Regions from separate parts of the Paenibacillus sp. FSL K6-1217 genome, predicted to be linked through region 1. Evidence: riboswitches for the same ligand, from Rfam matches in the RefSeq annotation. Region 1 holds a riboswitch; the other holds the start of a gene.

Region 1 (4,213 bases):
GTGACTCAGGTACTTTTGCGGGGACCCCAAAACATATAAATTCTATTAAAAAAGGCTGCGCCCAAAGTCATATCCTTGACTTAGGCTCAGCCTTTTAAAGCTGTTTCTAACCCGTTCATCCGGGCAGTTATTTACAAGCGTTGTGTCTATTCGGATTCAGAATGAGGAAATCCTCCGGAAGCTCGAACAGCTTGGCCATCAGCTCGTCCATCCCGGACTCCAGCTTGAATTCCATTTCCTCCCGGAACAGCGGAACCAGGAAATAAACCTGAACCTGATTGCCGTCTTTTGTATGGACGGTGCTAACCTCTTCCGGCAGAGCATACAGGATCACGCCGGACAGCTCAGTGTTATCCGCATAAGGCTCGTAATCCTCCGTGTTGGGGATCGTATGGCCGTAACCAAGCCAAGTTTGATACATATGCGGGAACCGGGCCAGCGTCTTCATCAGCCGGATGGGCCAATAGTTCTCCACGGCTTCGAAATCCTCCTGCGTAAGCGGCCAGTCCGCCGGCAAAAACATCATCAGCTCCGCGCGTTCCAGATGCTTGTACTCTTCACGGATCTCCTGCGGGAGCGTCATGGGCAGATCGCTCATCCCATTGGTGTACAGCACCCGGTATGGCTCATCAGGTGTCGCTTCCATAATATTCACATCAATATGTACGATGTCTGAAATCAGCTCATGGAACACGCCGCTTTCCCGGTTTGGAAAGACCCGATTAAAATGTTCGTTTAAATCTTCCATGTACAAAATATTGGCGGGAGGTGTAATCTGCTCCTCATCCGGAGCGTCATAACCATAAATGGTGGTACCGTCTTCCGATTTGCCCATGGTTTTGCCGCCAAACAGCTTTTTGAAAAAGTTCATGTCTTTGCGCTCCTCTGTATGGGTTAAAGTGCGAAATGAAAATAGATGTATAAACCTCACTTGGAAGTATAACAAAAGACATAGGCCCGGAGCGATGGGTCTATCGATTCGAATTTCAAAAGGAGCAGATATGAACTATATCATTTTTGATCTGGAAGCCACCTGTTGGGAAAATGACCGCAAGCGGGGCGTAGGCATGGAGAGAGCCTTGACTATGCTTGAATTGCCGCTTGAAGGTACTCACCATAGAGGTATCGATGATGCCAAGAACATTGCGAAAATCTTCGTTAAGATTTTTGACCAATTGGAGTTTTGATAATTTAAATTGATCATGTCTATAGCAGTGAATAATAGGATACCGATTCTGCAAATAAAATGGTTGGATTCAGATGACTCTTCACCGTATTAATTGAATGGATTCTTTGCTCTGTCCTTTGATGGCGATACCGCTCCGATCCGGCTCCTACCTTCATTCGGATTTGGTCATTTTGAATGAACATACTATCGAGTGCAGTCTTGATCATGTTAAGTTGATTGGGAGCCCATTCTTGTCCGTGCATCCGGACGTATTCTGTGGCTTCTTCTGCAGTACAATGACATATCTCTTTCAGAAAAGAGCCCCATTTGATTAAATCCACCGCATTGTCACCCGCACAAAGAATGCAATTCCCATAGCTGATCTGTCCTCCGAAGGTTAACTTCAACACCCCATACCAGCATCCGTAAGGCTCTGAAATATGCATGAAGGAAGGGCGGCAGCTAAATGCGAACAACTCGATTCGTGACAGTCTGGCGTTAATCATGAATAATGCCTCCTAGGTTGTCTATAGATTTCATATAACGCTGTAGATTATGGGTCTGCTCAGCTGTGGCTACATAGGCTGTCAGTTCAGCTTCATTCTCACATACAGCAGCATGCTCAAGCCAAACGGAATATTTGGTTTTCTGTACGATGGACAAGTGTAATGGAAAGGTTTTGCGGGATCGCAGCAAAAAAGCATGGTTAATGCAGGCTCTCTCCAGTGCTTACGAGGTTAGCTGACGGATTCGGACAGTGAGAGTCGTCCTACCAGTGAAGAGTTCAATCTTCTTTGGATTCACCCCATTTCGGCTGGCCACAGCCATTTGGTTCCCCCGCTTCCCGCCTGACGGGAATTCAGCATTTGTTAAAAGGAATCTTACGCTGAGCATCACTGTTTGTAAAATGCTGAAAGGTCTCTAGGAGACTAAATAAGACTCTATAGGATATAAAAATGAAGAAAATCCCTTGTAATCTCGCATTCATCCCCGATTTTCTGAAGTTATCGCGTATTTATTAACTTTTTAATGCAACCTAAATGGGGCTAAATGAATCTTAATGCTTCTTTAATCATGATATTAAGATCAGATATAAAACAGTGAGGTGAGTAACATTACGGAACAACGTGATACCCAAAAGCTAATAATTGAACTCTGGAATGAAGGCGATCTAGATTTACTTCGCCAATTAAATTCGCCAGAGATGATAGTACACTATGGAGGTCCGGAAACTGAGAAAAACTCCTAACTCGCCATAAACGCTATACTGAAATCGCACAAGAAGGTAAAGGACGAATGTTTAAGATCCTCCTGTTTCCTAGCCCGATATGCGGAGCCTCCATGAAAGTGAGATTGTAGGAATAGATCAAAAGGAGAAGTTCCTCCGTTTGCGGGTGGAACTTCTCCTTTTAATCTTCATTTTTATAGTAGCTTCTCCATAATCATCACATCAATAAACGCTCCGTCCATCACTCCTTGCTTCTCAAATACACCAACCTGCCGGTAGCCCATCTTTCGATACAATCCTTGACCACTCTCATTAAACGGAAAGGTAAAGAGAACAATTTTATAAAAGCTATTTTCCTTTGCTACCTTGTGTAAGGACTCCAGGAGGGAGCTGCCTACACCTTGCCCACGAAAGCTTCGATCAATATATACAGAAAGGTCAGCGACGCCGTTATACGCGCAACGGTGGGAATATGGGTTCAGTGAGGCCCAGCCCACGACTTCACCTTCGCGTTCAGCAACCCAAACGCTAAAACGGCCTTGGTGATCGTTGAACCATGATTCCATATATAAGGAGTCTTTCGTCTCTGTTTCAAGTGTAGCGATCCGATCCTCGATCCCCTGATTGTAGATACGAAGAATGCTTTGAATATCCTCAGGTGTGGCCTGACGAACAGTTAGTGTACTAATCACATAAACATCCCCTTAAAATTACTTTCTCGCTTTAATTACAGCAGAGACGATATATTGGTCAACGTTCGCACCTGGAACCCAATCTTTGATGAATGTTTTAGATTCGTCCTTTGGCTCAATGCTGATATCAGTAAAGCCGCATTCCTGGAGCATTACCTCCAAATCGGCAATGGAAGAGGCGCCTGAGATACAACCGGAATATAATTCATCCAGGTCATTTTTGATCTCAGGAGGAAGCTCAGCTGTAGTTACGATATCTGATATGGCAAGACGACCAGCAGGCTGAAGAACACGATAAGCCTCACGGAATACTTGCTGTTTATCTGGGGAGAGATTAATCACGCAATTGGAGATAATGACGTTGATCGAATGATCAGCAACGGGAAGATGCTCTATTTCGCCCAATCTGAATTCGGTGTTACTAAACTTACCTTTAAGGGCATTATCTCTTGCTCGACTGATCATCTCAGGTGTCATATCCACACCTATTACAAGGCCTTCATTACCTACCTGCCGGGAAGCCAGGAAACAATCAAATCCGCCGCCACTCCCAAGGTCCAAAACATGTTCACCCGCCTGCAGTTCAGCAATAGCCTGCGGATTACCGCAACCAAGACCTAAATTTGCGCCTTCAGGAGCTGAAGCGAGGTCCTCACTGGAGTAGCCTAACTTAGAAGATATGGCACTGAAATCAGATGTGGAGTCACAGCAGCTACTGTCAGCAGAAGTTCGGCTGGAAGGAGAAGTCTCAACGTTTCTTACAGCAATCTTTTGATAGCGTCCCCGTACATTTTGGCGGATCTGATCATTAGTAAGCTTGCTCATGATTATACACTCCTTAGCTGAAATAATTTGCAATATACAAGTAAAATAGAAGAGAAGGTCAACCTTTTACGGGTGCGCAGCAATTGCTGAGTTTTCCCATAGATTCGTTGAAAAGCTTAATGGACCGTAGTAATGTTTCTACTTCAAACTCACTCATGTGTGAGAAGGCCTCGTTCAGGTATTCATTCATTTGTTGATCAATAGTTGTAGCTACCATTTTACCTTCAGGAGTGAGTGACAGGTTATAAATTCTTCGATCTGAGGGATCAGATGTCTTTTTAACCAAATTCATTTTCACCA
Region 2 (4,213 bases), 3.7 Mb from region 1:
GCTTGGCGATGAGGATCTGGCTTCGGTCGTTCTGGTATAAGCGGGAGAAATTGCGGCAGCGGGTTTGTCCCGGGCATCCGGCCATGTTAAAATTGGAAGTGGAGTACTAATCGCCGGGATGACAGAATACACTTAATCAAAAAAATCTTTGGCCTGGCACATCCCTTGGACTTTCAGAAGCTGAGGGATGTTTTCGTTTGAAGCAGAAGAGCAGGCTCTTTGAACAGTTAACTTAGCAAGGGAGGAAACGAATTGCAATTTACAGAGGAAGAACTGCAGGCGCAGATCGGCAAGCTTGAAGGCTGGAGACTGGAAAGGGATAAGCTGGTACGCAAATATATGTTCAATGAATATATGAAGGGCATTGCTTTTGTGGATGAGGTGGCTGCCATTTCGGAAGCCTTTGACCATCACCCGCATATCACCATTGATTACAAGACCGTCGTTCTGCGGCTGGCTGTAGATGTGGAGAAGCTCGATCTCCGCCAGGCTCGTGAATTCAATGAAGCATTCGAGAAGAACCGTTAGAGGACAAGGTCCTTAGGGAGACAACAGGATCATTTGAATGAATAGAAATGCCCGTGCGAGGATTATTCGTAATCCTCGTCACGGGCATTATGCTTAGAAATGAAGAGTCTGGTATGAATACAGTCACCGGGTTATTTCTTCTCGGCCAGCCATAAGGCTACGTTCGCAATCTCTTCCGGGGCCAGCCTGTCTTTGAAGGAAGGCATCTGTCCGCGGCCCTTGGTAACAATGCTGTAGATCTGCGGCGCATCATGTGAAGCGCCCTCTTGCTGCAGGCTGGGGCCCGCCCCGCCCTGAAGCTGGTCGCCGTGGCAGGAGATACAATTGGCCTTCACTGTGGCTTCTGCGGCCGCAGCGTCCAGCACAACCTCCGGCATCGTCGGTTTGTTCTCTTCCGCCACCTCGGATTTACCGGGCAAGGTAAACATTAAGATTACTGCAAAGGCACAGGCGGCAAAAAACAAACCGCTCATGATCCATTTCTGCATCTGCATCCGTCCCTCCATGTAAGCTGCTGTCTCCATTATAGCGGATGGTGAAGCGTTATCATAGTATTTGTGTCAAAAAAATGAACTCAAATGATCCATTTATTTGAAAATGCCGTTGCCTCCGGTGCTATTCCTCATAGACCATGCAATAAAAAGGCTTATTGCCGGTCGGGGTCCGGCGTTCATAGGTATCCGTTATGGTGAAACCGCATTTCTGGTAAGCGCGGATGGCGCGCTGATTCCAGGTCAGCACTTCCAGATCGATCTCACGCTCCGGGTAACGCGCCCGTGCCGCCGTAACAATAGCCTTCATGAACAGATGCCCCATTCCATGGCCGCACAGATCGGGCCGCATGCCGACTCCAAGCCGGACTACCCCCTCCATCGGGAAGAGCTGGGCGAAGCCGCACAGATCGCCTTGCCCGTTCATTACGGACACATATTGCTCCTGTCGCAGCTGCGGGTCCCCGAACTCCACGCCCAGCGCCTGCATCTGCTCCCAGGACATCCAGCCGTAAATATTATACGGAGCTTTGTAGGTCCAATCACAGATCTCAGCGGCGTGCTGCGGCTCCATAGGCACAACGTAAAAGGTTAGCGGAGAACTGATCATTAGGGAGGTCTCCTTCCAGCGGACATATATTCATCTTACTATTAATTATATACAAAAACAGCCATTTTCGACGCAAAATCCTTGGGGAAATACGGAAACTTGACAAACGCCAAAATATATTTTCCGAAAGTGCAGAAACGGTGTTTACCAAATATAGAGCGGGGTAAGTAATTTTATAGACAAAAAAAGCCCTTCTCCTAAGATTTCGGCAAAAATCTCGGAAAAGAGCGTAGGTTACAAAGTCTTATTCTACCTTATTCTACATCGTCGTTGTCTTGGGAATCGGATGCTACATTCTTGAAGGCATCTGTACTCATGATTCGCTTGGCGCCAACGTAGCGGTTGACGTAATAGCTGTCACTCAGCGAACTGATGGTTACACCACGGGATGATGAGGCATGGGCGAATTCGCCGTCACCGACATAAATACCGACATGGGACACACCTTTACCGCTGGTATTAAAGAATACAAGATCGCCCGGTCTCATCTCATCACGGGACACGGCAGAACCCATCTGATACTGGGAACCGGATTGATGGGGCAGGTTAATGCCGATCTTATCAAAAACATACATTGTAAATCCGGAGCAATCAAACCCGTTAGTCGATACACCGCCGGACACGTATTTGGTTCCGATGGCTTTGTCGATCACTTTATCCATTTTGGAATCCGCGAAAGCGCTTCCTGCTCCGATGGTGAAGATAATGGACAAGCTTAGTACTGCGGCTGCTAGCTTCTTCTTCAAAAGTAAATACCCCTTCCAATGCCTACGAGGTTAGCTTAAGGGTTCGGTTGAAGGTCCCCTATGACCCCTCTTAGAATAGGAGGTCAATTCACCCAAAGTGGTTCCCCCGTTTCCCTAACTTATTAGGGAACTCGGCACGACTGTTGATTAGGATTAGCTGTTCATTCAATACATGACAAAACCTTTGTTAAAAGCGATTCAATAATTACAAAAATGTTACTAAAAGATCACTGCGATAATTGTAACAAAGTCGAAGTCGGTTGGCAATCACTTATAACATATTAATTCATCTTTTTTGCTGTTTTTTAGAGTTATAGCCCTTTCGGCAGACCCATATCTATGCGCTGGAGTTATTTTATATGTTCTTTTCTTTGTTTTTGCAGGAAAATGCTGTTTCAAGGCTGTGGATTCTGTGTAAAAGGTAGAATAAGGAAAAGGAAAAACCCGGAAATGATTACGGCAATAATCATCCCGGGCTCGTATAAGTTACAATTAGTTGTTAGAGGCTGAAATATGCGGGGTATGCTTCAAGGGTGGTTAAGGCTCAATCGTAAGCGACAGCTTGGTAGGCTGTTGTGCTCATTACCCGTTTGGCGCCAACATAGCGGTTGGCCCAGTAGGACTGGCTCATCGAACTGATGGTAACACCGCGTGAACTGGAGGACTGTGCGAATTTCCCGTTTCCGACATAAATTCCGACATGGGAGACTCCATTACCCAGGGTATTGAAGAACACGAGATCGCCGGAACGCAGTTTGCTCTTGGATACAGCTGTTCCCACTTTGTACTGTGCTTTGGAGGTACGCGGCAGAGTAAGCCCGACATTCTTGAACACATATTTGGTAAATCCGGAACAATCGAAGCCGTTGGTGGTCGTGCCCCCGGTTTTATATGACGTTCCAATGGTTTTGGAAATCACAGTATCCATCTTGGAATCTGCGAAGGCACTGCCTGCTCCGAGTGTGAATACCATTACAAGACCCAGTGCTGCTGCGGTGCATTTTTTCTTGAAGTTCTGAAAATTGTGACTAATCAAAAGATGTACTCCTTCCAGGGCCTGCGAGGTTAGCTTAAGGATTCGGTAGAAGGTTCCCCTATGACCCCTCTAAAGCGAGATCAATTCACCCAAAATATGGTTCCCCCACTTCCCGGTGCAGGGAATTCGGCGTGTTATGCACCAGAACAGTGACTTATCGGCATCGATTAAATTGCAATAGTTACGGAAGATTTTGCTTGAAAGATTACAAGTTTGTTACTACTAGTACAGCCATCATTGTATCAGAGGATTTATTCTTTTGCAAATGCTTTTGTCCCTCACCCCAAGTAAAAAAGAGTCCTGCTCCCTGATGAGGGGCCGTGACTCTTTTTAGTATGCCATCTTGGCAGCTAATTATTGTGGAAATGATTTACTGGACCAGAGGTGGTACTGGGCAGCTATTCCCCACATATTGAACAGTGTGGAGGGCAGCGGAGCTGCCTGGCGGAGCATAAGGGCCGGCAGCCCCGGATACAGCAGCGCAGAAGCACCGCAGAGGAGGAGCACAGCCAGACTGCCCGCTCCCAGAATGACGGATATCCCGATGGAAGGCAGCAGCACCTTAAGGCAGGTCAGCAGCGAGGAGAACATGCCGGTACCGGCGGTATAGCCGAATTGCATATAGAGCAGAAGCTTGCGGACAAGGAAGAGATAGAGCAGCCAGCCCAGCACATAAGGCACGAGCTTCAGCAGGAGCTGGACATCGAGAACGCCGCTGAGCAGATGACGGTACATACGCGGCAGCAGCCAATAGAGCGGGAGGAGGGTCAGCATCCATTCGGCGAGGCTGAACACCAGCACG

The links. Region 1 has a riboswitch for cyclic di-AMP ahead of MHH28_RS06765 (hypothetical protein). Riboswitches for the same ligand answer to the same signal wherever they lie in the genome.
Region 2: linked by a shared signal. The riboswitch ahead of MHH28_RS23225 (C40 family peptidase) and the one ahead of MHH28_RS06765 (hypothetical protein) in region 1 are both predicted to bind cyclic di-AMP.

What each region holds. Positions count from the first base shown of each region.
Region 1 is NZ_CP150271.1:1,577,835-1,582,047, forward strand. Features, by position in the region: gene MHH28_RS06755 (suppressor of fused domain protein) at 128-871, opposite strand; partial or broken gene MHH28_RS06760 (3'-5' exonuclease) at 1,053-1,187, shown strand; gene MHH28_RS06765 (hypothetical protein) at 1,207-1,674, opposite strand; cyclic di-AMP (ydaO/yuaA leader) riboswitch at 1,880-2,043, opposite strand; gene MHH28_RS06770 (arsinothricin resistance N-acetyltransferase ArsN1 family A) at 2,591-3,085, opposite strand; gene MHH28_RS06775 (arsenite methyltransferase) at 3,107-3,913, opposite strand; gene MHH28_RS06780 (MarR family winged helix-turn-helix transcriptional regulator) at 3,972-4,213, opposite strand, start outside.
Region 2 is NZ_CP150271.1:5,239,969-5,244,181, forward strand. Features, by position in the region: gene MHH28_RS23205 (hypothetical protein) at 1-40, shown strand, start outside; gene MHH28_RS23210 (4a-hydroxytetrahydrobiopterin dehydratase) at 253-528, shown strand; gene MHH28_RS23215 (c-type cytochrome) at 660-1,016, opposite strand; gene MHH28_RS23220 (GNAT family N-acetyltransferase) at 1,144-1,629, opposite strand; gene MHH28_RS23225 (C40 family peptidase) at 1,884-2,375, opposite strand; cyclic di-AMP (ydaO/yuaA leader) riboswitch at 2,380-2,522, opposite strand; gene MHH28_RS23230 (C40 family peptidase) at 2,920-3,348, opposite strand; cyclic di-AMP (ydaO/yuaA leader) riboswitch at 3,415-3,553, opposite strand; gene MHH28_RS23235 (hypothetical protein) at 3,766-4,213, opposite strand, start outside.